DNA from 3 places in the Pseudoalteromonas sp. CO325X genome. Region 2 is predicted to be linked to each of the others. Evidence: predicted binding sites of a transcription regulator. Region 2 holds the regulator's gene; each other region holds the start of a gene.
The links. The regulator FliA, encoded in region 2, starts transcription of late flagellar genes. The targets are predictions, from matches to a motif close to CTAAAGNTNNNNNNNNNNNNGCCGATA.

Region 1 (10,086 bases), on a different contig from region 2:
GATGACTATGAGTTGCTTTACACGGTACCCGAGAATCATAAAGCGATGCTGGACAATCGTTTGAGTCAGTATGGCATCGAGGCTGTGTGCATTGGCCAAATTCGTGGTGGCGAGGGAAAGGTCGAGGTACTTAACGGTGAAGATAAACTCGATGTCGCCCAAGTGGGCTTTGAACATTTTATACAGGGTGACGCGTGATCACTACAAGCTTATTTAATCTACGTCGCGGTCATCAGTTTTTAGGCCTAGGCTTTGGCTTAGGTTTAAGTCCCAAAGCCCCAGGTACAGTTGGCACCTTTGCGGCAATTCCTTTTATTTTTATGACCTGGGGTATGCCACTGTGGGTGCAGGCAGCAATGGCACTCATGCTATGCACTGTGGGTGTGTGGGCCTGTGGTAAAACCGCAGATGACTTGGGTGTGCACGACCATCCGGCTATTGTTTGGGACGAAGTGGCAGGGTTTTATATTACCATGATAGGAGCGGCTATTAATTGGCAGACCTTAGTGGTGGGCTTTGCCCTGTTTCGTTTTTTCGATATTGCCAAGCCTGGACCAATCCGTATGCTTGATAAACGTCTGCATGGTGGGCTTGGGATTATGGCAGATGATATTCTTGCCGGCATATGCTCGCTAATTTGCCTCCAAGCGTTAATTAAAGTAGGTTATTTGCCAGGAATATAAGATTTGAGTCTGGGTGTGACATTGCAGCGGTTTTTTCAGTCACTAGTATTGGTGTGGGCAGTTTTTGCTTCGCACTTGGCGTCGGCATCAATCACGGATTATGTGGTTAAGCAATGGAATACCCGAAATGGTCTGCCTTCACAATCCCTCAAAAGTGTCACCCAAGATAACAAAGGCTATATTTGGGTCGGCACTCAATTTGGTTTAAGTCGCTTTGATGGCGACCACTTCACTAACTTTACCCAGCAAAATAGCAACTTCCTCAATAGTAATGCAATCAATAAGTTATTGATTGATAAAGAAGGGTTGTTGTGGATAGGCACCAAGCGCGGCATCTCCGTACTTGACCCTGATTCAATGAATTACTTTGAGTTTGGTATTGGCGGCCCGGTGCGCGATATATTGCAAGATGATAAAGGCAATATTTGGGTGGCAGCCAACGAACTGTTTTATATCGAGCGCAATCAGGTCGCTTTTCATTTGCCCGAGAGCGAGCGTCGGCGCAGCGGCCGTATTCAGGGACGTCTGACTGCCATCAACCAAATTTCGGTCAGTAAAATGGCACTGGCACCGCAAGGCGTGTGGTTAGTCAGTGAAAACTACTTACTGCGCTTAACCAATATGTCATCGTCGTCATCGCGCTTGCGTTTAAAAATAACTGCGCGGGTGACCCTGCCTGATCGTTTAGCACAAACCATTATCCACGACTTAGCCTGGCTAGAAGGCACTTTATACCTGGCCTCTGAATTAGGAGCTTACTTCTTAGACATAGATGATGAGCTACGGCCATTTACTTTACCCAACGCCAGTAATGCGGCGGTGTATAAGTTTATGAGTGACTCCGATGGCGCATTGTGGATCTCAACCTATGGACGATTACTGTATCGCGATAATTCTAAAGAGTGGCAATGGGTTGAGCCAGCAGCACTGGATCAAAGCATCTGGTTTTCCGATATTTACCGCGATGAACAAAACAATATTTGGCTGGCGAGCTTCAGCGAGGGCCTTTGGCTTGCCCACGCGGGCCGGGTTGAGCGCCATAATGCACTCTCGAGTATGACCGAAGCGGTGATGGCTATTACCTTATCACCGAGTGGTCAGCTATGGGTGGCTAATCGCAGTGGCGTTGGTTATTTCGATCAAGATAATAATTTTATTAATCGCGTGCCTCGGGCTAAATTACGCCGCAGTGCGGTGCATGATTTGCATTTTGTTGGTGAGCGGTTGTATATCGCCACGGATCGCGGTGTGTTGTACTTCGAAGACGAGCAGCTATATAACATCGACGCGCGAGAATTACGGCAAAACCCGGTGTTTGCTATCAGTGAGTCGAGTGCTGGCGGCCTGTGGTTTGGTACTGGCCGGGGGATGTATCGCATGGGGTATCGAGGGTTAACGCCCTTTACCTACAATGCTGTACTCGATAGTAAGTTTATTACTTACGTGCTGGATAAAGGCAAATACGGCTTAATTGGTACCAGCCAAGGCGGCTACTTATTCTCAGATAAAGGCATAGAGCGCATCGGCGACTCTACAGCACTGGAAAGCGCTTATGTCACCAGTATTTTAGAAATTGATGATGTTGGGACGTTAGTTGGTTCGTTAAATGACGGCTTATTCTATCGCAGTACCCAAGGACGCTGGCACCAGCTTGATGTATCCAATGGCTTGCCCTATGGCTCCATTTTTAGTCTGCATCATGATGAAGCCCTGCAGCGGGTGTGGGTCAGCACCATGAAAGGCGTCTACCGCATGCCGGTGGAGCAATTCTCGGATGAAATTGGAAACTTACAAGTAGAGCAGGTGATTTCCTCGTATGATCGCCAGCTCGATGGTAAAGCCAGTCAATGTTGTGCTGGTTTAGGCCATGACGCGGTGGCTGACAGTGGTGACTCTATTTGGTATCCGAGTTTGCAAGGAGTGGTGGAAATCCCTAAAAATGTGCAGCTCTTTGGTCAAGACCAATTAGCGCCCCAAGTGGAGAGTATTGCCACTCCCAGACGTACTTTGTATACCGGTGGCTTGGGTGTGAATCCTGAGCTTGATACCGATGAGCGCGACTTAACGATTAATTATACGGCGATTGATTTTTACGCCCCGGCTGAGGTGGAGTTTCGTTACCAGCTAAGCGGCTTGGATACGGACTGGCGCTATGCTAAAAATCGTCGTGAAGCCATTTATACTAACTTACCTCCTGGCCCATTTACTTTTAAGCTTGAAGCCAAGCGCACCAGTGACAGTTGGGAAGAGGCGACAAGCACGCATTATGCGTTTCAGGTACCGAAACGCTTCGATGAAACGGTGTATTTCCGGTTGCTGATTGTTTCCGGGTTATTTTTTATTATCTATTTATTGCTGTGGGTGTTTAGAGCCCAGGAACGCCGCAAACAAGCAGCCTTGGAGAGTTTGGTGGAAGAGCGCACTATGGAGCTGCGTGATGCCAATGATAAGCTTAACCAGGTGAACTCTCAGCTGAAGTTAGTGAGTCACTCTGACGAGCTTACAGGACTGCGTAGCCGGCGTTTCTTATTCGATCAGCTGCCTAAAGATATTGAGCATTACCAGCGTAATTCGTCTTCATTACAAGAGCAGGGCAGGGCTCTGGTGCTGTTGATAGTAAATATCGACAAATTTTCACGTATTAATGATGCCTACGGACCGCTGAGCGGCGATAGTTGCTTACAACAAATGGCGACTCTATTGAATTCCTGCACGCAGGGCTCCGACTATGTGGCCCGCTGGAGCGGTGATGAGTTCTTGTTGCTGCTGCGCGATTTCGAGCTTGATCAGGTCAATCAGTTTGCGCGCCAGTTATGCAAATCTATCGCAGAGAAAAGTTTTCAACTCCCCAATGGTAAAAAGATTAATCTTAGCGCGTCGCTGGGCTGGTCTTGTTATCCGATGCCCTTGCTCGGCGGCCAAGTGATCGGCTGGGAAACATCGGTGAACTTAGCGGATATCGCCCTTCATCAGGTGAAAAAGCGCGGCGGCGATGGCTGTGCGCACATTGAGTTTGATGATCAGTTGGATGCCTTTGAGTTTGAGCAAAGTGAGAACTTAGATGCGCAAATAGCCACCTTACAAAGCACCGGCTTAGCCGACATTAAAATTTGGATGCGTTAAGAAAGTGAATAAATAAAAAAGGAGCCTTTGGCTCCTTTTTTATTACCGAATATCAAACTCGCTAGCGTGTTAATCTAACCACGTACTTATCTGGCGAGTGATACCATCGCCGTCAAGGCCAAGCTCAGCATGCATTTCTTGCTGCGTGCCATGCTTAATAAATACATCGGGTAGGCCAAGGTGCAAAACTGGCTTAAGCTGCTTGCTTTGCGCTAAGTATTCGCTTACTGCTGAGCCTGCGCCACCGGCGATAACATTATCCTCCAAGGTGACAAGCGCATTATGCTCACTTGCCAACTTATCAATCAGCTGGTGATCGAGAGGTTTCACAAAACGCATATCAACTAGGGTGGCATTGAGCTGCTCTGCCGCTTGTTGGGCATTCTCCAGCAAGGTACCAAACGACAGTATTGCGACTTTTTCGCCGTTGCGAATAACACGCCCCTTGCCTATGGGTAATTGTTGCATTTCGCTATCAAGCTCACCGTCGCCAGCACTGCCACGCGGGTAACGCACAGCGGCGGGTTTATTAAGCTGATGCCCAGTATAGAGCATATTACGGCATTCATTGGCGTTAGCTGGCGCCATAATGACCATATTAGGAATACAGCGTAAATAACTTAAGTCATACGTGCCCTGGTGAGTTTCCCCGTCGGCGCCAACCACGCCAGCGCGATCAATGGCAAAGAGCACAGGCAATTCCTGTAGCGCTACATCATGAATAAGTTGATCGTAGGCTCGTTGTAAGAAGGTTGAATAAATTGCCACTACGGGATTTAGGCCTTCACACGCAAACCCTGCACCGAGTGTGACCGCATGCTGCTCTGCAATAGCAACATCGAAATACTGTTGTGGATACTCTTTAGAGAAGCGCACCATGCCCGAGCCTTCGCGCATTGCCGGAGTGATGGCCATCAGTTTGTCATCAACGCTGGCCATATCACACAACCAATCGCCGAACACTTTTGAAAAGGTCGGTGCGCCTGGCTTAGATTTGGGTAATTTAGTCACAGTCGGGTCAAACTTGGGCACCGCATGGTAACCAATAGGATCGGCTTCGGCAGGCTTATAACCTTTGCCCTTTTGGGTTTTTATATGCAGCAGCTGAGGACCCTTGAGGTTGCGCATATTGCGCAGGGTGTCGACCAGCATGTTGACATCATGGCCATCGATTGGGCCGATATAATTAAAGCCAAGCTCTTCGAAGAAGGTGCCCGGTATAACCATGCCTTTAAGATGCTCTTCCATACGGCTAGCCAGTTCTTTCACAGGCGGTAACCCTGATAAGAGTTTTTTGCTGCCCTCACGAATGTTGGCGTAAAAGCTACCGGAGAGAATACGCGCAAAATGATTATTTAACGCGCCGACATTTTCTGAAATAGACATCTCGTTGTCATTTAAAATGACTAACATGTCGGAATTAATATCGCCAGCGTGGTTCATCGCCTCAAAGGCCATGCCCGCAGTGATAGCACCATCGCCGATGACGGCAACGGTTTTACGGCCTTGGCCTTCTTTTTGCGCAGCAATAGCCATACCTAAAGCGGCAGAGATGGAGGTACTCGAATGACCGACACTAAAGGTGTCGTACTCGCTCTCACCGCGATAAGGAAACGGATGTAATCCATCTTTTTGGCGAATAGTGTGCATTTGCTCACGGCGGCCGGTGATCAGTTTGTGCGGATAGGCTTGGTGGCCTACATCCCAAATCAGGCGATCAAACGGGGTGTTGTACACATAGTGCAGCGCAACAGTCAGTTCAACCGTGCCGAGCCCGGAGGCAAAGTGACCGCTACTTTGCGATACGGAGTTTAGTAAGTAGTCCCGCAGTTCGTGGCTAAACGCGCCTAACCGCTCTTGCGGTAGCTCGCGAAGTTGTTCAGGCTTGCTGACCTGTTGTAATAAGGGATACTTGCTACTATCCAAATTCATGCGTCGTTTTATCCTTTACTGCGATGGCTGAAGTATATCAAACCAGCCCTTCGCATCAGTAGTCATTTTTAATGATCTCTGGCGATGATATAGCCTGCGAGTTGCTCGAGAACACGGGTGTCGTATGGGAGCGGGCACACCGCATCAATAGCTTGTTGATACAAATGCTGCATCTTATCTTTGGCACCATCGAGGCCCATAAGCGCAGGATAAGTAGATTTATTTGCAGCCACATCAGAGCCTTGCGGCTTTCCTAGCGTGGCGGTATCTCCTTCAACATCCAAAATATCATCTTGCACTTGAAAAGCCAGGCCGATGGCACGGCCGTAATCGTCTAATGCAGCACGTGTGCTGTTTTCTACGTTCGGGGAGCACAAATAGCCCAGTTCAATGGCGCAGCTTAGCAATGCCCCGGTTTTTAGGCGATGAATATGCTCAAGTTCACTTAAGGAAATCGCTTTATCGGTGGCCGCGATATCTAGCGCTTGACCGCCTACCATACCCAATAGTCCTGAAGCTTGGCTTAAACTGCGTATCAGTGCTAACTGTTGGCTAGCGCCGATATCAAAATCAGTGCTACTGAGCAGCTCAAAGGCGATGGTTTGCAAGGTGTCGCCAGCTAAAATAGCGTGGGCCTCGTCAAATGCGATATGGCAGGTGGGTCGACCGCGCCGTAATTCATCATCGTCCATGGCCGGTAAATCATCATGCACCAGAGAGTAACTATGAATACACTCAATGGCTGCAGCGGCTTTGTGAAGATCGTCTTGATGTGCTGCAAGCATATTACCTACAGCATAGACTAAAAATGGTCGCAAGCGCTTGCCTCCATTTTCAATACAGTACTGCGTTGCCGCCAATAATTGAGGCTGTGTTTGTTGCTGTGTTTGAAAATAACGCTGTAGAGTGTGTAGCACATCCTGTTGTGCCTGTGCTAAGGCATGTTTTAAATTCACAGGGGCGACTACTCTTGATCATCCATTGGGGTGAGCTCAGCATTTAGGTCGTTGCTCATTAACATGCTTACTTTCTGCTGGGCGTTATCAAGCTTTTGAGCCGATGCGTTTGCCAGACCAATACCGCGTTCAAATTGCTTTAAAGATTGCTCTAAAGACAATTCACCTTGCTCCATATCAGTTACAATTTGCCCTAATTCATTAATGGCTTCTTCAAAGCTTAGGTTTTCTGGTTTTTTTTGGGCCATGGCCTTGTCACTCACTACACCTAATAAGAGCGCCAATTTTAGGGGGAATCGTGGACTAGGTCAAAGATGGATGCGATTTTCACGGCAAAGCTGTGTAGGCATGCTAGTTTTAATATTGTCGCTTCGCGATTTTAAAAAAATGATTCAAGTAATTCAGCAAGTTGCCGATATCTCAAGAGTAATTATAATAACGTCTGATATTCCCTGGCCATATATAGGGCTTTAGTGGGAAGGCGCTGAATAGTAAAGTGGGTGGAGGACATGTGGATTTAGCAACCATAATAGGTATTCTCGGCGCGATTGGTTTCGTTGTCATGTCTATGGTGCTTGGTGGTGATGTGGGCATGTTCTATAACACTCCTTCGGTGCTAATTGTATTTGGTGGTTCTCTTTTTATCGTGCTTGCTAACTACACCATGGGGCAATTTTTCACCATAGGGAAAGTAGCCGGCAAAGCCTTCATGTTTAAAATTGAATCACCCGATGAGCTTATTGAGAAGGCTGTAGAGCTGGCAGATTCTGCTCGTAAAGGGGGCTTTTTAGCGCTAGAAGAGGCAGAGATTAACAACAAGTTTATGCGTAAAGGCATTGATATGTTGGTAGATGGCCATGACGCCGATGTGGTTCGTGCTACTTTGCAAAAAGATATTCTGTTGACCACCGCTCGCCATGAGCAAGGCGCCGGACTGTTCAAGGCCTTGGGTGATATAGCCCCAGCAATGGGTATGATAGGGACCTTGATCGGTTTGGTGGCGATGCTCTCTAACATGGATGACCCCAAAGCGATTGGCCCCGCGATGGCGGTGGCGCTACTAACCACATTGTACGGTGCGTTTCTCGCCAATGTGATAGCTATTCCTATCCAATCCAAGTTAGAACTGCGCAAAGATGAAGAAGAGCTCAATCAACGGCTGATCTTAGACGCCATCTTAGGTATTCAAGACGGACAAAACCCCAAAGTTATCGAAGGCATTCTGAAAAATTATCTGGCAGAGTCCAAGCGCCAAGTTGATACCGAGGAGTAAGTATGTCGGATGAAAAACCCTGCAAATGCCCCCCTCCCGGATTACCGGCTTGGATGGGCACGTTCGCAGACTTGATGTCGCTACTGATGTGTTTCTTCGTATTGCTATTAGCGTTCTCCGAGATGGATGTGCTCAAGTTTAAGCAAATTGCTGGTTCCATGAAGTTTGCTTTTGGTGTGCAAAATAAACTGGAAGTAAAAGACATACCTAAAGGAACTAGTGTCATCGCCATGGAATTTAAACCGGGGCGCCCAGATCCCACGCCCATTGAGACAATTCAACAGCAGACTGTTGAAATGACACAGCAAATGCTGGAGTTCCAAGCTGGGGAAGAAGACTCCGCAGGCGGTCGTAAAGAGCAACGTGGGGACCAACGTGGCGGGGAGTCTGCCAGTACCGCCGATGAGCAGTCACAACAGCAAGCTATCGCCGCAGCAGACCAAGAGCGCACCAATGAGCTGGTGAAGAAAATTGCCCAACAGCTAGAACAGCAAATTATTGACGGCGCCATAGAACTGGAATCTTTAGGGCAGCAAATAATTATTCGCATTCGTGAAAACGGCTCTTTTCCCTCCGGCAGCGCTTTCTTACAGCCAAAATTTAAGCCTATTATTCAAGATATTGCTGAATTACTAAAAGATGTACCCGGAGAAATCACTGTCTCGGGGCACACCGATGACTTCCAAGTCTCTAATGAGCTCTATACCAACAACTGGGACCTGAGCGCGATGCGCGCAGTCGCGGTTGCCAGTGAAATGCAAAAGGTTGATGACTTTGATAAAAGTAGAATGGTCGTGGTGGGACGCGCAGACACGCGGCCGTTAGTCCCCAATGAAACTGATGAAGATCGTAAGCGTAATCGCCGCGTCGAGATTTCAATCATGCAGGGTAAAGCAAAAGAATCTGACCCCATTGAAGTTGTGCAGTAACTATTGGCTTTGTGCTGAAAATACGGTAATTTAGCAACTGAATTAAAGCTGAATAGACAGGGAACGAATATGTTACATCTTTATAAATTCAATGATATGCCAGGCAATGGCAATGGTGATGACGACAAGACCGAGAAGCTCCAACAGATCAAGAAATAGGAAAAAATTTTGCCTTCTTGGTTGGGAGAGTTTTTAATTTTAATGAACAATGGTTCGGCAGCTTTTTTGTTGCCAGCCATTGTGTTTTTTTGGCTTAGTAAAGAACGTAAGGCTCTACGGTTCGCGTTATTAACAGCAGGCTTTTTCCTTTTCGGCACTCTTATCCACGACATGCTGCTCGACCATGATACCGAAAAAGTTTGGCGTTATGTCGTATGGGCAAGCAACGATATTATTTGGATGGCAATAATTGCTTATTGGGGCATTCGTGGCAAAGTGCACATGTGGCAAAGTATTGCTGGCCAGCTTATTGTTGTGGCTGCGCCTTTTTTACAGCTTTGGCGTGTCGCCGATCGCCATTTATGGGATCTAACATTTAATAGCGCGTACCTTTACAAAACCCTATTACCAATCATAAACAGCGCTACTTTAATATTGTGCTATTTACCGATACTGTTTTGGTTGCAGGCAAGAAGAAACAAAACAGCCGCGCGCACTCTTTCCTAGCTCGTAATTATACTCTACACTGTAACAACTGTATAAATAGCCAGTTGTTATCATGAAGCTTTATATTGCCGAAAAACCCTCTCTTGGCCGTGCTATAGCCGCAGCCTTGCCCAAACCTCAGCAAAAAAAAGAAGGCTATATAGAGGTCGGTAATGGCGATTGTGTCACCTGGTGTATCGGTCACTTGCTTGAGCAAGCTGAGCCCGATGACTATGACCCCGCTTTTAAAAAGTGGCAATTAGCGCACTTGCCTATTATTCCGAAGCAGTGGCAGCTAAAAGCGAAAAGCAAAACTCGTAAACAACTCACTTTAGTTAAGAAGCTGATAAAGCAAGCTCACACCTTAGTGCATGCCGGCGACCCCGATAGAGAAGGGCAATTGCTGGTTGATGAAGTGATTAATCAGGTATCTTTGTCGCAACATAAAAAGCAAGCGGTTGAGCGGTTACTGATCAGTGATTTGAACTTGCCTGCAGTGAAAAAAGCCCTGAACCAGCTGCAGCCCAATACCCGGTTTGTGCCTT
Region 2 (10,086 bases):
CCTTCAAGGACCAAGGAAATATCTTTTTGTAAGCTGCGGGCAAGATCACGTACCACACGTGGGAAGCGGCCAAATACTTTCTTAATTGGCTGCATCCGAGTTGCCATCACCGCACCTTGTAGGTCGGCGGTGACCACGTCAAGATTCGAGATAGCCTTACCCATAGCTTCACTGTTGTTATTATTCGCTAAGGTAATAAGACGATTACGCACCAATACCAGCTCACCCACCATATTCATGATCTGATCTAGTCGTTTGGTATCGACACGCACTGTCGTTTCTGCTTGTGGCGGTGGTGCGGCTTTAGGTGCCGGTTTTTTGGCATCCCCACTGCTAGGCGGGGTGCTCCCCTTAGCCGTGCTTGGCGCTGGTTTTGCGGCCGCTGGTGCTTGACTAGGCGCTGGCGTTGCCGGCGGTGTATCTTTAGCTTTACTTTGGCTTACTGGCGCTGCAGGCTTTTCAACCGGCGCTGGCGAAGCGTCTGCCGAGCTTGCTTTAGGCGCATTGCCTTTACCATGCAGCTCATCAAGTAGCGCATCAAATTCATCTTCGGTAATGTCTTCATCATCACCACTGGCCGACTCTGATTGGCCCGATGCAGTCGGTGCACTCTGCTGTGCAGTCCCCTGCTCGTCGGCGCTCGGCGCGGAACCATTATCGCTAATGGCACCAAAGCTGCCTGCGCCATGTAATTCGTCTAGTAGCGAGTCGAACTCATCATCGGTAATATCTTCATCATTACCGGATGCTCCAGCATCCGCTGAGCCTTCACCCACAGACGGGCCTTTGCCTTGGCCGTGTAATTCATCGAGCAAGCTTTCGAATTCATCTTCGGTGATTTCATCAATCGCTTCGCCTTCGTCACTGCCAGCACTTGGCGCATCGAACAAAATATCATCGCCAAAATCATCGGCCCCTGATGCGTCATTTTCAGGCACGGGTTCGGGTTCAACAACAGGTTCACTGGGAGTTGCGGCAGGTTCAGGCACTGCAATAGGTGCCTCATCTTCGGATTCAGGTTCGCTCAGTTTATGCAATACAGCAAGTAACTCAGGGTCTGCAGGTTGCGGCTGCTCTCGTGCTTGAATAAGCGCAAACATATCGTTAATTGTATCGAGCGCTTGCAGGATCACGTCCATCAGTTCTGAAGTAACCTGGCGCTTACCTTGGCGCAGAATATCAAACACATTCTCAGCACCATGGCAGGCATCCACCAGCTCATTCATGCCGAGAAACCCAGCTCCCCCTTTAACAGTGTGGAAGCCCCGGAAGATAGCGTTGAGCAAGTCTTTATCATCAGGGTTATTTTCAAGCTCTACTAACTGCTCAGAGAGCTGCTCCAATATCTCACCTGCTTCGACTAAAAAGTCCTGTAAAATATCTTCATCTACTTCAAAGCTCATGCAGCCGCTCTCCTCTTTAGAAGCCTAAACTAGACAACAAGTCGTCTACTTCATCTTGGCCTGAGACCACGTCATCACGTGATTCTGTGTCTATAATTGGCCCTTCTGGACCTTCTGCGTTCACAGCTGGTTTTGCTTTTTGTTGTTCAACCACCGGTTCTTCACCTTCGTTGCCCGCAAACACAGTTAATAAATTAATAAGGCTGTCTTCTACCTCGCGCACCAGCTCGATTACGCGGCGAATTACTTGCCCTGTTAAATCTTGGTAATCTTGCGCCATCAGCACATTGTTAAGTAGATCGTGCAGCTCCACTGTGCTGCCTTGAGAGCGGTTCATAAAGCTATCGAGCTGATGACACAACTGCTTGAACTCACCTAATTCGAGATCACGACGCATCAATTTATCCCAAATGGGTTTAATTTGATGTAGTTCAGTGGATAGCTGCTCAGCGATGGGCAAACTGGCTTCCACGGCATCCATGGTTTTGTTTGCCGCCTGCTCGGTCATTTCCATCACATAATTAAGACGCTGCTTAGCATCGGGAATGGCTTCTTGCGTGAGGTCGTTCAAGCGCGTATCGAGTTGGAAATTCTTCAACGACTCGTGAAGCTGCCGCGTCAACTTGCCAACCTCAGCAAACAGTTCGGACTGTTCCTTGGAAGCAGCATCGAGGATCAGCTGATCGGCTTTCTCCTGCTCACCTTGCTCAAGAAACGATACAAGCTGTTTGGCTTGCTCTAGGGTAATGTGAGGTGCAGCGGGAGCTGACATAAACCTCTCCTTCTCGGTTAACCTAAGCGCTCAAATACTTTATCCAGCTTGGTTTTTAATGTAGCTGCGGTAAAGGGCTTAACAATGTAACCGTTCACGCCAGCTTGGGCAGCGGCAATGATTTGTTCTTTCTTCGCCTCTGCAGTTACCATCAGTACTGGAATGTGCTTTAAGCTGTCGTCGGCGCGAATTGCACGGAGCAAATCGATACCCTGCATACCTGGCATGTTCCAATCGGTAACCACAAAGTCAAACTCTTGGTTTTGCAACATGGGCAGCGCGGTACTACCATCGTCCGCTTCTTGCACGTTGGTAAAGCCTAAATCACGCAATAGGTTTTTAATGATTCTTCTCATAGTGGAAAAGTCATCGACCACGAGAATTTTCATGTTTTTATCCAAAGTATCCTCCAGTGAGGTATGAACCTTTATTCTTACTACTAATTGACCCAGTCATTGACTTTCGCTTTGAGCTTAATCATTGCCTGACCATGTATCTGACTCACACGGGACTCACTTACGTCCAGTATTTGCCCAATTTCTTTTAAATTCATTTCATCGTTATAATACAACGATAATACCAATGCATCACGCTCGGGGAGAGAATTAATTGCCGCTACTAATGCTTGGTTAAAGCGTTCATTGTGAACGCTGATGTAGGGCCGCCCCGTTTGAGATTGTTCACAGCTCGGGGTGAGTACATCTTCATCGACACCTAAGTCTTCGATACCGAGCACTTTAGAGCAATTAACATCGTTTAAAATATGATGGTATTCATCGAGCGAAATATCAAGTTTTTCAGCTACTTCAACATCCTTTGGTTCCCGACCTAGGGAGGTTTCTAATTCATGTACAGCGGTAGCTACAGCGCGGCTATTGCGATGTACCGATCGTGGAGCCCAATCTCCTCGTCGTACTTCATCAAGCATCGCACCACGAATACGAATACCAGCAAACGTCTCGAAACTGGCGCCTTTACTGGCGTCAAAGGTTTTTGATGCTTCAATGAGGCCAATCATGCCGGACTGAATGAGATCATCGAGCTGCACACTCGCCGGCAGTCGAGCCAGCAAATGACATGCAACACGCTTGACCAGCGCGGCATGGCGCTCGACCAGAGTGTTTAATTGTAATTGATCTTGATATCCAGCCACTTTATTCATAAATCCGAACAACAGTTAATTATTGACCAGCTTTTCAATGAAGAACTCCAAATGCCCCGATGGTTGATTCGGGGTTGGCCACTTTAATGCCTTGCCAGCGAGACTTTTCAACGATACCGAAGCGGGTGAGTTAGGGAATAACTCCACAACGGCTTTCTGGCGACGCGTTGATTTTCGCATGTTTTCATCATAGGGCACGGTGGCCACTAATTCGAGCGCCACATCTAAAAACCGGTCGGTTACTTTGGAGAGTTTGGCAAATAAGTCTTGCCCTTCACGCTGGCTGCGTACCATATTGGCAACGACTTTGAATTTGTATACGCCATGTTCACGACTAAGCACCTTGATCAACGCATAGGCATCGGTAATTGAGGTTGGCTCATCACAGACCACCACCACAACATCTTGCGCAGCACGCGAGAAGCTCAGTACCATATCGGAGATACCGGCGGCGGTGTCGACAATAAGGACATCAAAGTCGTTATCGAGCTCGCTAAACGCACGGATTAAACCTGCATGCTCTGCAGCACTCAGTTCAACCATGCTCTGTGACCCCGATGTTGCCGGAGCAATACGAATGCCCGCAGGCCCAGTTACCAGTATATCGCGCAGTTCGCACTCACCGCTTAGAACATGAGAAAGGTTCTTTTCAACACGCAGACCAAGCATAACGTCACAGTTTGCCAGTCCTAGGTCAGCATCTAACACTAAGACACGTTTGCCTTGCTGACCCATGGCAATAGCTAAATTCAAAGAGACATTGGTTTTACCGACGCCCCCTTTGCCACCGGTCACGGCGATTACTTTTACGCCTTGGCTATTGTTTTGATTCATTTTTCGAAGGCCACTTGCTTGATCGTGCACTGTGTTAATCATACATTCCTACTGCCTGAGACGCCACTGTTTGGCGCCCTGCTGGTGCCGCTGATTTTTGTGTTTTTTGGCGTTTGATAAACAATTGTTCAGCTTTTCTAACCATTTTTTCTGAGTTAGCAACGCGAATATCTTCTGGAACGCGTTGACCGTTAGTAAGATACCCTATTGGTAAGCGATTTTGAATCGCTACACTAATAATCTCGCCTAAACTTAGACTTTCATCAAGTTTGGTGAAAATACAACCACTTAAGTCAACTTTTTGGAAGTGCCTTACGGTTTCTTGAAGCACTTCATGTTGTGCTGTGGCACTGAGCACTAAATAGCTACGAATATCGACTCGCGTACTGCGCATGAGCGTGTTTAATTGCTCACTTAAACGTAAATCGCGCTGGCTCATTCCCGCAGTGTCAATTAATACTAGACGTTTATTGCGTAATTGATAAAGCACATCGGCCAATTCATTGGCATCTTTTACTTGCTTCACAGGGCAACCAATGATGCGTCCATAAGTTGCTAGCTGCTCGTAAGCACCGATACGATATGTATCCGTGGTGATCAGCGCAACCTTGTCAGCGCCGTATTTTTGCGCCCCTAATGCGGCCAGTTTTGCAACCGTCGTGGTTTTGCCTACGCCGGTAGGACCGACTAACGCATAGACGCCGCCATGACGTAAAATTTCATTATTGGTGGTGTGTAGCTGCTTTTGCACCATATCCAGGGCTGCACTCCATGCCTGCTTGCGCGATACATCGTCTGGTACATATCGCACTAACTGCTCAGCCACTTCAGTGTCGATACCCATGCCCTGCAAGCGCTCGATGAAGCAGGCACGAGTTGGGTCACGGCGCGCTCGGTCCTGATGTAATAAGCCGGATACTTGATGTTCAAGAAGCTGACGAATGGCATTCATCTCATCGCGCATGGCACTGATCTCTTCGCTGTCCATGCCCTCTTGCTGTACAGAATCATTGGGCTGGCGGTGTGGCTCATCAAAACCGTCACCGTCCAAATCATCACCCATGGACTGCGCTGCAGCGCGGGCTTGCGTTGGCTCTGCTAGCGTTGGCTGCGGAGCGTAGTGATTGGCCGGCGCAGCGCGACGCTGAGGCTGCTCAACGGGCTCTTCAGGCGCGCTCATATCAATACCTGATTGCGAAAACATGTCGGCGAGAGCAGCATTCTTTGGTTTTGGGCTCTGACGCTCTAACAACGCCTGTAATGAATCGGCCACACCATTGTGGCTTTGCGGCTCAGGACGTTGCGTACGTGTTTGTGGGCGTACCATACGCTGCTCAGTGGCGCGGGGCTGCATTTGCTGCTCGGGAGCGCTTTTCGGTGCGGCTGCTGGGCGTTCATGGTCAATAGCAGCAACGATTTCAACGCCATCTGCAAGCTTTTTGTTCGACATGATCACCGCGTCAACACCCAGCTCATCTTTTACTTCTTTCAGTGCTGTACGCATATCTTTAGCAAAAAAGCGTTTGATTTTCATAATATTACCCTCTCACAACCGGCTTTCCGATCTATTGCTGTCCAACGGAGCTAACAATCTTAATTTGACGCTCATCGGGCACTTCTTGGTAAGACATCACCTTCAGCCCTGGGATGGTGTGCTTCACAAAACGTGATAACACTGTACGAAGCATCCCGGAGGTCAATAAGATGGAAGGTTCACCCGACATTTCTTGGTTCTGGTGGGCTTCGCTTAAAGAGGCCTGTAGCCGCTCTGCCAAGCCTGGCTCAATGCCAGCACCCTCATCTCCTGCGTTCTGAAGCGACTGATGCAACATCTGTTCCAACTCAGGCGCCAATGTTATGACAGGAATTTCTGGCGTAGCGCCAACCGCATCTTGCACAATCAAACGACGCAATGAAATACGTACCGCTGCGGTTAATACATCAGGGTCTTGGCTGCGCGGACCATACTCTACGAGTGTTTGCACTATGCTGCGCATATCGCGAATAGCAACGCCTTCATTGAGGAGATTTTGTAGCACTTTCACTATGGTCGTCAGCGGTAACACATCTGGTACTAGACCTTCTACTAGACGCGGATGGCTTTTCGCTAGCATATCAAGCAGACTCTGAACTTCTTCGTGACCTAATAGCAGTGAGGCGTTATTAGTGAGTAACTGGCTAATGTGGGTCGCTACTACCGTAGCAGCATCAACCACGGTGTAACCTAAAGACTGTGCTTCATCTTTTTGCTCTGGCTTGATCCACACCGCATCCAGACCAAAAGCCGGATCTTTGGTCGCCACACCATTGATTGGGCCAAAGACTTGACCCGGGTTGATGGCCAGTTCATCACCATGACTGAGTTCACCATCACCGCTGGACACGCCCATTAGCGTAATGCGATAGGCATTAGGGTCTAACTCTAAATTATCGCGAATATGAACAGGCGGCACTAAAAAGCCCAGTTCCTGTGAGAGCTTCTTACGGACCCCTTTAATGCGGCTTAACAATTCTCCACCTTGGGCCTGATCCACCAGCGGGATCAAACGGTAGCCTACCTCCAAACCGATGACATCGACTTGCTGCACATCGTCCCAGCCCAATTCTTTTGGTTCGTCGTGGGTGGCAACATTGCTGCCAGGGCCCTGCTCAGCTTCTTGTTGCTCCTGCTCAGCAGCAAGTTTTGCCTGCTTTTGCGAATAATAAGCAACAAAACCAAGTAAGCCACCCAAGCCTAAAAACGCCACATGGGGCATCCCCGGTACCAATCCCATAGTGATGAGAATACCGGATGCTATCCACAGTGCTTTGTCATTGCCAAGCTGGGTTTTAACTTGCTCGCCCATATTGTGTGATTCATTTTGGCGAGTTACGACGATGGCAGTACCGATTGATAGCAACAGCGATGGCAGCTGTGCCACGAGGCCATCACCAATGGTGAGTAAGGTGTACACTTCCATGGCCTGAGAAAAGCTCAAGTCATGTTGGATCATACCGACAAATAACCCGCCAACGATATTAATCACTAAGATAACGATACCCGCAATGGCATCGCCTTTTACGAACTTACTGGCACCGTCCATCGAACCGTAAAAGTCCGCTTCACGGGTGACTTCTTCACGCCGCTCCCGCGCTTGCTCGGCGCTGATAAAACCCGCGTTCAAATCGGCATCAATGGCCATTTGTTTACCGGGCATCGCATCGAGGGTAAAGCGGGCAGACACTTCTGATATACGTCCGGCCCCTTTGGTGATAACCACGAAGTTGATAATAATTAAGATCAGAAAGACAACCAGACCCACGGCATAGTTACCGCCGATCACCACCGAGCCGAAGGCTTCAATTACTTTACCGGCCGCGTCCCCGCCTTGGTGGCCTTCTAATAACACCACCCGCGTACTGGCAACATTGAGCGCCAGACGCATAATGGTCGCGACTAAAAGCACCGCTGGGAACATACCAAATTCAAGCGGTTTCATGGTGTAGACCGTAACTAACAGCACCACCAAGGCCAGCGCAATATTAAACGAAAACAGAATATCCAGTAAAAATGGCGGCATAGGTAATACCACCATTGCCAGTGCGGCGAGCACCAACAACGGCGTACCTACGCCTTTTGCATATTCTTTTTTATCGCGATTAAGCTGGGTGAGAACGGCCTTAAAATCCATAAATGCTACAGCAATAAATTGACACTGCAGTCATCAAAGCAAGGAGTAGGCCAGTTTTTTATATCTTATATTTCAGTTGGTTAATACTTGAATTCATCAGGAATAGGTAGTTTGTCTGCCAGTTTAGACGGCCGGCGACCGCGTCCTTTTTCAAAGCGTTTCAGCTGATACACATAGGCCAACACTTGCGCGACGGCGGTAAATAGCTGCTCAGGAATTTGTTCGCCTACTTCAGTGGTATGATAGAGCGCCCGGGTTAACACTGGAGACTCTACCAGCGGGACGTCATTCCCCTTGGCTATTTTACGAATTTGTAAGGCCATTTCATCGGCCCCTTTCGCCAATACTATTGGCGCACCGGCTTTTTCAGTATCGTATTTTATCGCTACCGAGAAGTGTGTCGGGTTGGTTACCACCACATCCGCATCAGGCACATCTTGCATTTGCCGACGTTGTGACATTTCCCGCTGGGTTCGCCGAATACGCGCTTTGATCTGCGGGTCACCTTCGGAGTTTTTATACTCGTCTTTAACTTCTTGTAAGGTCATCTTCAACTGTTTGTGGTGGTTATGCGCCTGATAAGGCACATCCACCGCCGAGACAACAATCATGGTGCAACTCAATGCTAGAAACATCCAGGCAATAATTTCCAACGCGTGAGCTATATTGTTCGGTGGCGTTTCGATACTCAAATGCAGGATTTCGTAAAAATACATTTTGATCAGAAACACCGCACACGCTGCAACTAGCCCGAATTTGAGCAGCGCTTTTATCAGTTCAACTGCTGCTTGCGGCCCAAGTATACGTTTGAACCCTTTCATCGGCGACATCTTACTGGCTTTGGGTGCCATCGCTTGCCATGAAAAGTTAAACCCGCCAAGCATGGTATTACCAATAAACGCGGCGATAACTATAACCAGTACAAACATGCTCATGGGATAGAGCAATGAATCCGCTACCGCCCCCCATGCCGCAAACATCTTGGTGGTGTCATAAGTTTCGTTGCGACTCAGCGATAGCATTCGCTTCATCACTGTGTGTAAACCACGACCAATATCGGGGCCATAAATGAGCAAAGAAACCGCCGACATAATCAATACAAAGGTGGTACCCAACTCTTTTGAGCGTGCTATTTGGCCCTTTTTCTTCGCCTCTTGTAGCTTTTTCGGCGTGGGCTCTTCGGTACGTTCTTGACCTGAATCTTCTGCCATAACAACTCCTAAGGACTACAGCCTGCCATCGAGCAAAGTAGCTCAACCATGCGTAACCACTGCGCCTCAAACTGCGCCATGAAGTTTCCTAAGGTTGCCCAGATAATGGTTAACCCCGCCACTAGGGTGAAGGGAAAACCAATTGAGAAGATATTTAATTGCGGTGCCGCTCGCGTCATCACGCCAAAAGATAAATTAATGACCAACATCGCAGTCAGCGGTGCCAACGCCAATACCAAAGCGGTGGTAAACATCCACCCGCCCCAGGTAACGATATCCCAGTAGTGATCAACCGCCCACCAAGTGCCGTCGATAGGGACCGCGATAAAGCTGTGTACAATCATTTGGATCATCATCAAATGACCGTTAAAAACAAAAAATAATAAGGTGGTGAGAATTAAATAGAACTGCCCCACCGCCGGCACGCTTAGGCCATTTGAGGGGTCAACCACCGAGGCAAAACCCAAGCCCGTTTGCATTGCTAAGATTTGCCCGGCGAGAATGAAGGTATTCAATAATAACTGCGAGGCAAAGCCCATAGCCACACCAATGAGCAGCTGTTGCAGCACCACAAACACCATTTCCAACGAAAACAGGTTGGTGAACTGAGTAGGAGGTAATACCGGCACCGCAACAAAGGCAATCACCAAGGCCAAGCCAAGCTTAATACGCGAAGGGACATTACGTGCCCCTATCCCTGCCATGACCATCAACATTGCCAGTATACGGACTAAGGGGAGTAAGTAGTCACTTAGCCACTGAACAATGACGGCAAAGGGGTATTCCATGGTTACCCCGCGATTTCAGGTATCGACAGCACTAAGCGGTTAAAGAAGTCCATAAGTTCCTGCGTAAACCAGTGGCCACCGATAATAAGTGCACTTAGGGTGACGAGCAAACGAGGTAAGAAGCTCAAGGTTTGCTCATTGATTGAGGTCGCCGCTTGGAATACCGCAACAATCAAACCAACAATCAAACTAGGGACAATGATCGCCGACACCAGCTTTATCACCAAAAATAAAGCATCACTGAG
Region 3 (10,086 bases), on a different contig from region 2:
GGCTGACGTTTTTACCGCAAGACCTCACCATTCTCGCGTTTATTTTTATGATTGCTGCCTTTGCGCTGTTTTTGGTGACCACCTTTTACGGCCGGGTATGGTGTGGTTATACCTGCCCGCAAACCGTGTGGACGTTTATTTTTATTTGGTTCGAAGAGAAGATAGAGGGCACTGCAAATCAGCGTAAAAAGTTGGATCAGCGCCCCATGGACTTTGATAAGTTTTGGCGTAAAACAGCCAAGCATGGTAGCTGGCTGCTTTTCTCTCTCTATACCGCTATTACCTTCGTTGGCTACTTCACTCCTATTCGTGAGTTGTTGCCTGACTTTCTTACCTTTTCAGCCGGTGGTTATGCGGTATTAAGTATTGCTGTCTTTACGCTATGCACCTACGGTAATGCTGGGTGGATGCGCGAAATCATGTGTTTGCATATTTGTCCTTACTCACGTTTTCAATCAGCCATGTTTGATAAAGATACCTTCACAGTCAGTTACGATGCTAAGCGCGGTGAGAAACGTGGTCCACGTGGGCGTAAACAAGATCCCAAGGAACTGGGTTTAGGCGATTGCATCGACTGTAACTTGTGTGTGCAAGTGTGCCCGACCGGCATCGATATTCGTAACGGCCTGCAGTATGAGTGCATAAACTGTGGCGCCTGTATTGATGCCTGCGATGGCGTGATGGATAAAATGAATTATCCACGCGGGCTTATCTCCTACACCACCGAGCGCAACCTTGAAGCGTCGGCAGAGAAAACCAAACCCGTTCGTGGCAAGCTGATTGGCTATTCAGTCATTCTATTTATTCTTATTGGTGCGCTGGCGGCCAATATCATGATGCGCGTGCCGATGGACTTAGACATTATCCGCGATCGGAATCAGCTGTATCGGGTCAATATGGAAGGCTTGGTAGAGAATACCTATACCTTAAAGATTCTTAATAAAGCCCAACAAGAACAACGCTTTAGAGTCGAAGTGCAGGGATTGGAGCATTATCAAGTGATTGGTGAGCAGGAGTTCACCGTACAGCCGGGGCGCTCCCACAATGCACCGTTGTCGGTGATCATTGACCCTTATGACTTACGTAAGCCAATGACCGAATTTGAGTTTGTGCTTTACCCAGTGGATAGCCCTGACACTCAGCTTAAGCAATCCAGCAATTTCTTTAAAGGGCGCTAATGTGAGCGAGTTTAGTTTTGCATCTTTGACACCTGACACCATTTTAGATGCCCTTGACTCGGTTGAGGTGTATGCCGAGTCGGGGTTGTTAGCACTCAATAGCTATGAGAATCGGGTGTATCAATTTTTGGCGGAGGATAAGCGCCGCTATGTTGTAAAGTTCTATCGCCCAGAGCGTTGGAGCGATGCACAAATTTTGGAAGAGCACCGCTTCACTCAAGAATTAATGGATGCTGAGGTGCCAGTGGTGGCACCTTTGACAATCAACGGCAAGACCCTGTTTAAGCATCAAGGTTATCGTTTTACCTTGTTCCCAAGTGTGGGTGGTCGGCAGTTTGAAATGGACAATCTGGATCAGTTGGAGCAACTCGGGCGCTTAATCGGGCGGATGCACCAAACGGCTAAAGCGTCTGCTTTTGAGCAGCGACCAACGCTTGGGTGCGACGAGTATTTGCATCAAGCTAAGGTTCATTTACAGCAAAGTAACTTGGTGAGCACAGCCATGTCGCTGCCATTTTATACGGTACTGCAACAGGTTATTGATAAAACGGTACAACTTTATGATTGTTCGCAGAGTATTCGCTTGCATGGTGACTGCCACGCTGGCAACATTCTATGGTCTGCGGACAACACCCTGACATTCGTTGACCTTGATGACAGCCGACAAGGCCCTGCGATTCAAGATTTATGGATGATGCTCAGTGGTGACAGGCAAAATCAGTTACTGCAGCTTGATACATTGGTTCTGGCATATGAAGAGTTTGCCGACTTCGACCATTCTCAGTTGCGATTGATTGAGCCATTGCGAGCCATGCGCATGGTGCATTATATGGGCTGGATAGCAAAACGTTGGTCAGATCCGGCGTTTGAACGGAACTTTTCTTGGTTCGCTGAAGACAAATACTGGGAACAGCAAACTCTGGCTTTAAAAGAGCAGTTGGCGGCGTTAGATGAGCCACCATTAAAACTTTTACCTTAAGCACCTGCTTTTGATGTTTAATGTATACATTGAGATGACTATGATAAAAACTTTAAAATATTCACTACTACTACTTTGCCTACCTGTTGCCGCTTGGGCAGCTGACTTTAAAGCGGGCGAGCACTATCAAGTACTTGAAGCTGAAGCGTCTGAAGCTGATAAAGTAACCGAATTTTTCTCTTTCTACTGCCCTCATTGCTTCAAGCTTGAGCCTATTGTTGGGGCACTTGAAGAGTCACTGCCTGAAGGCGTGCCTTTAGTTAAGAGCCATGTAAACTTCTTACGTATTGATAAAGATGCGCAAAACCGCTTAACTCGGGCTTACCTCGTTGCCAAAGAAGAAGGTAAAGATGCCGAAGTAGCGCAGGCGATTTTCGATAGCATTCACCGTCAACGCGAGCCATTACAAACGCAAGAGTCTGTGGAAGCGTTGCTCGCAGAGCAAGGCATTGATGCCCAACGTTTCGCTATGCTTGCTGCGAGCGAACCTGTTGTAAATGGTGAGAAAGAAGCCGTGGATGACCAAACAACTTACTCAAAACTAGGTGCTTTGACCGGTGTGCCAACACTCATCGTTAACGATAAGTACAAAGTACATGTGCATAAAGTGGCATCGCAACAAGAGCTAAACGAGCTCGTAAACTATTTATTAGAAAAATAATCGGAGTACTCGATGAAGAAGTTCATTGCTTTAGCCATGATGGCATTAGCGCTGCCTATCAGTGCAATTGCGGCACAGTTTGAAGAAGGCACGCACTATGAAGTGGTTTCGGACAGAGCTAGCCGTAAGCCGGAAGTGAAAGAGTTTTTCTCTTTCTATTGCCCCGCATGTAACGCGTACGAAGGCTTGCTTATGGATGTAAAACCAAAGCTCAGCAAAGATGTTGATTTTAAGAAAAGCCACGTTAACTTCATGGGCGGCCGCAGCACCGAGAATCAAGATATGCTGTCACAAGCACTCGCGACTGCTGAAGTGCTGCCGCAAAAAGATAAGCTGATTGCAGCCATCTTCAGTCATATCCACACCAAGCGCGCTAAGTTTAACGAAGTCGCTGATGTGAAAGATATTTTTGTTGCCAACGGCGTAGATGGCGACAAGTTTGACAAGCTATTCAAAGGCTTTGCTATTCGCACTAAAGCCTCGAAGATGCAGCGCGATCAAGAATACTTTAAAGAAAAAGGGGCCCTACGCGGTGTTCCTACCTTTATTGTTAATGGTAAATATCGCCTACTATTAGGTCGTGAGTCAGGTGTTACCGATCCTGAAGATATTGCCGCACTGATTAACTTTCTTGCGAAAAAATAAGTTAAGAAAGACATAAAAAAACCGCATTTAATGATGCGGTTTTTTTTATTCTGCAAACAATGTCAGTTACTTGCGAGTGAGGAACACACCGGATTCAATATGATGGGTGTAAGGGAACTGATCAAAAATCGCGAATCGCGTTACCTTATGAGTACTTGCTAGCCTATCTAAGTCGCGCTCTAAGGTATCTGGGTTACAGGAGATGTAGACAATATTGTCATACTCACTCACCAACTTGCAGGTTAGCTCATCCATACCAGCACGCGGCGGATCAACCAAGATGGTCTGGCAGTTATACTCTTGTAAGTCGATGTCTTTTAAGCGGCTAAAGCTGCGTTCTTGACGCATAGCTTGGGTAAATTCCTCGCTACTCATACGAATAATATCGAGGTTAGTCACCTTATTAGCAGCGATGTTGTATTGTGCCGATTTAACCGATGACTTCGAAATTTCTGTGGCCAATACGCGATTGAAAGACCCTGCTAAGGCGACAGAGAAGTTACCATTACCGCAATAAAGCTCGAGCAAATCATTATTCAAGGGGGCGCACACATCTTGAGCCCAGCCCAGCATTAGCTCGTTCACCTTGGCATTGGGTTGGGTAAAGCTGTTTTCTACTTGCTGATAAACGTACTGCTGGCCATTTACCTGCAAGCGCTCAATAACATAGTCATTCCCTAACACTTCTTTTTGTTTGCGAGCACGGCCAATGAGTTCAACATTAAAGCGTTTTTGTAATCTTGCTTGTAATTCCTTGGCACCAGCTAGCCATTGCTCGTTGAGTGGCTTGTGGTAAAGCAGGCTCACCAATGCCTCACCGCTTAGCGTCGTGAGGTAATCGATTTGAAACAGTTTACGGCGCATCAACTCATCATCTTTGAGCTCGTTGATAAGTGCGCTCATAAGGTCATTGATTAGCGGCGCACCCGGGTCAAAGTGATCAACGCGGATCTTCTCTTTGCTCACGGGGTCAAACATAATGTGGTAGAGCTCGTCCTGATCATGCCATACTCTAAACTCAGCACGTTGACGGTAATGCTTCGGCGGCGAAGCAAACACTTCAAGCTGTTGCACACCAAAGCGCGAAAACTGTGTCGTGATTCGTTGTTGTTTTTCTGTTAGCTGCGCGTCATAGGTGCTGGTATCGATATCAATTACTGGCATGCAAACCTCTCGTTATTAAGTGCGCCGCTATTGTAGGCAGTTGCCACGGTTTGTCCAGTATCGGTCATTATAAAGTGCACAAAATTTCTACAGTTTCTGTGCGTGCTGCCGATAATAGCGGTAGTAGTATATTAATTGACTCATGAATGTGTGCTGCCAAGGCTTGGCAACCACTGCAGAGGAGGGCCTTAGCTCATGAAAATTAGCGATTTAAATCATATCTTTAACCAAAGCAATCGTTCTGGTTTAAAAAATAAAGGTGATGCGCCGGCACAGCCCGCGATTAACTCTCCGAGGTTTGATAGTTACTCATCGGGTTATGGCCAAGTGGGTGCCAAGGTATTGAATGATAAATTGGCGCAAGCGTTAGGGCTCGAACAACCAAAACAGCAAAGCAAGCCGTTATTTGACTTCGAAGAGGTTGTGAAAAATGTGCTGCAGTTTGTCACAGGTGCGGTGAAAAAAGCCAAAGCTGATGGCGCCAATGACGACAAGTTACAAGAAATGCTGGCGCAAGCGCGCGAAGGCGTGCAAACCGGTATTGATGATGCCTACGGTGAGCTTGAAGATGCTGGGCTACTCAATGACGAAATTAAAACCGGCATTGAGCAGTCACAAAAAGGTATTGAGGAAGGGCTCAATGAGTTTGAGCAATCGCTTTTTGGCGAACAAAGTATTGGTAATGGTGTAGCGGTAAGCCAAGCCCAGTATATGCAGCTACAAAATAATGCCGAGTATCGCTTTACTACCGCTGAAGGCGATGAAGTGATCGTTAGTTTAGCGCAAAACTACCAAGCTGGTGCGGCAGCCAGTTTATTTGCCCCCGGCGAAAAGCAAGGGGCTGGCTATGCATCTGAACAGTTTGAGAAGCAGGAATTAAACTTCACGTTATCGGTTAATGGCGAATTAAATGAAGATGAGCAGCAAGCTGTAAATGATTTCATGGCACAACTGCAAGGCGTAAGTGAAGACTTCTTTAGCGGCCAATATGATGAGGCGTTCAATAAAGCCAGTGAGTTGCAGCTAGATAACCCAGAGCTAGTCGCCTTCTCTATGGATCTGACACAAACTAAAACTCGTGCTGCAATAAGAGAGTATGAGCGCACGGCTCCAGGTAAGGAGGTTGCCAAAGAGCTGCAACCTTTCAATGAGTCGCTGAAAGAGGCATACAAGCAGGCCGGTGACTTAGGGCTGCAAAATGAACTATCGGGGTTGATGCTTTGGCTCAATCAAGATAAAGAGCAAGAGAAAGTGCAGGAGTTTATTGACTACAGCAAAGCGATGTTCTCGCAGCTGGAGCAGCTGTTAAAGGACTCACCATCGACCCCCAGCGATGACAGCGAGTAATAAACAAAAAGCACCATTCGGTGCTTTTTTAATGCCTTGGTTACATTCAGTTCATAGTACTTTAATATGGTGCTCAGCAGCTATTCAGCAAACCTGTGTTTAAATTTGAAGTACAAAGTGGGGCTAAGCTTTTGTTTTTGCTTCACTGCGGTCTACACTTTGGGTGTGGAAATGAACAGTTGGCTTGGACCACGACGTAGAGCACATCGATTAATGTGGCTACGATAAGAGCAAGAAATGCCAGCTAATAAAGTTAATAACAATCGAATGAGCTCAGATTTATGAAGCAGTATTCGCCGCTTTTTCAATCTGGTGTGTGACGCACAACTGCTAAGCGCGTGCTCGATAATCGTTAACATGGGATGGATACAATGAAAATCAAATCACTCTCTGCAGCTATTGTACTGGCTTTCGCAACTCAAGGCGTTATGGCTGACGAACAAACAAACCCGCAAGAAGGCCTCCATATTGGTGTTTTTGGGGATTATTTCTGGGCCGATTGGGATCGTATTGATGGTGCGCCTGTAGGCACTGAAATTGGCGAATCTTTTGGCTCAGGTGTTGAAGTGGGTTATCGCTTTAACGAATATTGGACTGCACGCCTAGAGTTCGCTGCACTTGAGCTTGATATTGAAAATACCGACAATCATAAAACCGGCGAGCGTTATGGTGCTGACGTACTATACCACTTTAACGATACCGTTTATGGTGTGTTGGGTGCTAAGAAGTTTGATGTTTATAACGACTTCAATGCGGCAAATCTAGGTGTGGGTTTTCGCCATCACCTAACTTATAACTGGGCTGCCTATGGTGAAGCAAATTACTACGAAGGCTTGAACCAAAATCACTCAGACTTCGGCCTTAAACTCGGTCTTAGCTATCACTTTGGTGATAAGCCGCAGCCGAAAAAAGTAGAGCCGGCGCCAGAGCCTGTTGTTGCTCCAGTAGTTAAAGAAGAGCCGAAAGACAGCGATAAAGATGGCGTTATTGACGCGCGAGATAATTGCGCAAATACACCTATGACCGATGCGGTGGATGAGAACGGTTGTACTCGTTACATGGAAAAAGGCGATAAAGTGAGCTTGTTAGTGCGCTTCCCGCATGATAACTCAGACGTAAACCAGCGTTACTTTGATGATATTCAAGAAGTGGCTGACTTTATGAAAGAGTATCCAAAAACCACTGTGCTGTTGGAAGGTCACGCTTCTGCAGTGGGTGATGCCGCTTATAACAAAACGCTCTCTAAAAAGCGTGCCGATCACGTAGCGAACCAGCTTATCGACGACGGCATTGCCGAGTCGCGCATCAATACGGTGGGCTTCGGTGAAGAGCGCTTGTTAAACGATGCAAACACTGCACAAGCACATGCGCAAAACCGTCGCGTTGAAGCACATATCTCTGTAACTGAACGCGTAAAAGTAAATCGCAACTAAGTATCAACTGATGAGAAAGCCCAGCGCGATGCTGGGCTTTTTTGTTGCAAATAATTATTACTCAATATTCACCACTTTATATCTTCTCTTAATTGATATTCATCAAATTTATAGTGACTATTTCCTTACTGGGCAATGGCAGCAATTTTCTTCTATCTTTAAAGCCTTTATAATTGTATTTGTGTCAAAATTTTATAAATAGCACGTAAGCGCTTTGGCGATACGCGCTGTTTTCACGTCACCAAGAGGGCAAAATTGTGCTTCAAGAATATCGTAAACATGTTGAAGAGCGTGCAGCCCAAGGTATTGTGCCTGCACCACTAGATGCTCAGCAAACAGCTGACTTAATCGAACTTATTAAAAACCCACCAGCCGGTGAAGAAGAATTCATTTTAGACTTACTTGTAAACCGTGTACCACCTGGTGTGGATGACGCGGCTTACGTAAAAGCAGGTTTCCTTGCTGCAGTTGCTAAAGGCGAAACGCAAACGCCACTTATTGATAAAGAAAAAGCAGCAGAGCTACTAGGCACTATGCTTGGCGGTTACAATATTGCGCCAATGGTAGACCTTCTTGATGACGACGCTTTAGCACCGATTGCTGTAAAGGGCTTGTCACACACTTTACTTATGTTCGACGCGTTTTATGACGTGGAAGAAAAAGCCAAAGCAGGTAATAAGTACGCGCAGCAAGTTATCGAATCATGGGCAAATGCTGAGTGGTTTGAGAAAAAGCCAGCAGTACCAGAGAAAATCTCTGTTACCGTGTTCAAGGTAACCGGTGAGACTAACACCGATGACCTTTCTCCAGCCCCTGATGCGTGGTCACGTCCTGACATTCCATTGCATGCTTTGGCAATGCTGAAAAATGAGCGTGATGGCATTAACCCTGATAAAAACGGTGAAGTAGGTCCTATTTCACAGCTAGAAGAGCTAAAAACAAAAGGCTTACCACTTGCCTATGTAGGTGATGTTGTAGGTACTGGTTCTTCACGTAAATCAGCGACTAACTCAGTACTTTGGTTTATGGGTGAAGACATTCCACACGTACCGAATAAGCGTGTTGGCGGTGTTTGTCTTGGCGGTAAAATTGCCCCTATTTTCTTCAACACCATGGAAGATTCTGGCGCGCTACCAATCGAGTTAAATGTTGATGACATGAATATGGGCGATCAAATTGATATCTACCCATATGAAGGTGTGGTGAAGCGTCACGGCACCGATGAGGTGATCAGCACTTTCGAACTTAAATCTGACGTGATTCTTGACGAAGTGCGTGCTGGCGGTCGTATCCCTCTGATTGTGGGTCGTGGCCTTACCGATAAAGCGCGTGCCTCCTTGGGTATGGAACCGGAAGATATTTTCCGTAAGCCAAAGATCATTACCGACTCAGGTAAGGGCTTCACGCTAGCGCAGAAGATGGTTGGTCGCGCTTGTAACATGCCAGGTGTTCGCCCAGGCCAATACTGCGAGCCTAAGATGACTACCGTGGGTTCACAAGACACCACCGGTCCAATGACTCGTGATGAGCTTAAAGACTTAGCTTGCCTTGGTTTCTCTGCTGATTTAACCATGCAGTCTTTCTGCCACACTTCAGCCTACCCGAAACCAATCGATGTGAAAACGCACCACACGCTGCCTGATTTCATCATGAACCGTGGCGGTGTATCACTGCGCCCAGGCGATGGTGTTATTCACTCTTGGCTTAACCGTATGCTACTTCCAGATACAGTAGGTACGGGTGGTGACTCACACACCCGTTTCCCTCTAGGTATTTCATTCCCAGCAGGTTCTGGTGCGGTTGCGTTTGCAGCGGCGACCGGGGTTATGCCTCTGGATATGCCTGAGTCTGTATTGGTGCGCTTTAAAGGTGAAATGCAGCCAGGTATCACGCTTCGTGACCTAGTCCATGCTATTCCTTATTACGGCATCAAAGAAGGTCTGCTTACCGTTGAGAAGAAAGGTAAGATCAACGAATTCTCTGGCCGCATTCTTGAAATTGAAGGTGTTGAGCACCTTACTGTTGAGCAAGCATTCGAGCTCTCTGATGCATCAGCGGAGCGTAGTGCCGCCGGTTGTACCGTCAAGCTGAGCCGAGAATCAATCGCTGAATACCTAGAGTCAAACATTGTCATGTTGAAGTGGATGATCTCTGAAGGTTACGGCGATGTACGTACTATTGAGCGTCGTATTAAAGCGATGGAAGAATGGCTTGCCAACCCAGAGCTAATGGAAGCGGACAAAGACGCAGAGTACAAGCACGTGATTGAAATTGATCTTGCAGAGATCAAAGAGCCAATCTTGTGTGCGCCAAACGACCCAGATGATGCGCGTTTACTCTCTGATGTAACCGGTGAGAAAATCGACGAAGTATTCATCGGTTCATGTATGACTAACATCGGTCACTTCCGTGCCGCTGGTAAGCTTCTTGATAACTACGGCGGTCGTTTGCCAACTCAACTTTGGGTTGCGCCACCAACGAAGATGGACCGTGACCAGCTAACAGACGAAGGTTACTACGGTATCTTTGGCCGTGTCGGCGCTCGTATTGAAACACCAGGGTGTTCACTGTGTATGGGTAACCAAGCTCGTGTTGCTGATAAAGCGACTGTGGTGTCTACCTCAACGCGTAACTTCCCGAACCGTTTAGGTACTGGTGCTAATGTATTCTTGGCTTCTG

Region 1: pomA (flagellar motor protein PomA) is a predicted target of FliA. The motif match lies at 7,086-7,112, and genes of this name have one in related genera.
Region 3: EXT46_RS10245 (DUF5610 domain-containing protein) is a predicted target of FliA. The motif match lies at 4,715-4,741, and genes of this name have one in related genera.

What each region holds. Positions count from the first base shown of each region.
Region 1 is NZ_SGPG01000002.1:4,121-14,206, reverse strand. Features, by position in the region: gene thiL (thiamine-phosphate kinase) at 1-198, shown strand, start outside; gene EXT46_RS01400 (phosphatidylglycerophosphatase A) at 195-683, shown strand; gene EXT46_RS01395 (diguanylate cyclase) at 735-3,806, shown strand; gene dxs (1-deoxy-D-xylulose-5-phosphate synthase) at 3,876-5,738, opposite strand; gene ispA ((2E,6E)-farnesyl diphosphate synthase) at 5,807-6,694, opposite strand; gene EXT46_RS01380 (exodeoxyribonuclease VII small subunit) at 6,703-6,942, opposite strand; gene pomA (flagellar motor protein PomA) at 7,206-7,967, shown strand; gene EXT46_RS01370 (flagellar motor protein MotB) at 7,970-8,896, shown strand; gene EXT46_RS01365 (hypothetical protein) at 9,065-9,562, shown strand; gene EXT46_RS01360 (DNA topoisomerase III) at 9,615-10,086, shown strand, end outside.
Region 2 is NZ_SGPG01000009.1:4,809-14,894, forward strand. Features, by position in the region: gene EXT46_RS02725 (chemotaxis protein CheA) at 1-1,403, opposite strand, end outside; gene EXT46_RS02730 (protein phosphatase CheZ) at 1,420-2,175, opposite strand; gene cheY (chemotaxis response regulator CheY) at 2,193-2,576, opposite strand; gene EXT46_RS02740 (RNA polymerase sigma factor FliA) at 2,615-3,337, opposite strand; gene EXT46_RS02745 (MinD/ParA family protein) at 3,353-4,213, opposite strand; gene flhF (flagellar biosynthesis protein FlhF) at 4,206-5,705, opposite strand; gene flhA (flagellar biosynthesis protein FlhA) at 5,737-7,842, opposite strand; gene flhB (flagellar biosynthesis protein FlhB) at 7,923-9,053, opposite strand; gene fliR (flagellar biosynthetic protein FliR) at 9,062-9,841, opposite strand; gene fliQ (flagellar biosynthesis protein FliQ) at 9,844-10,086, opposite strand, start outside.
Region 3 is NZ_SGPG01000020.1:60,052-70,137, forward strand. Features, by position in the region: gene ccoG (cytochrome c oxidase accessory protein CcoG) at 1-1,178, shown strand, start outside; gene EXT46_RS10225 (serine/threonine protein kinase) at 1,180-2,157, shown strand; gene EXT46_RS10230 (thiol:disulfide interchange protein DsbA/DsbL) at 2,198-2,818, shown strand; gene EXT46_RS10235 (thiol:disulfide interchange protein DsbA/DsbL) at 2,831-3,463, shown strand; gene trmA (tRNA (uridine(54)-C5)-methyltransferase TrmA) at 3,530-4,627, opposite strand; gene EXT46_RS10245 (DUF5610 domain-containing protein) at 4,823-5,974, shown strand; gene EXT46_RS10250 (OmpA family protein) at 6,346-7,407, shown strand; gene acnB (bifunctional aconitate hydratase 2/2-methylisocitrate dehydratase) at 7,665-10,086, shown strand, end outside.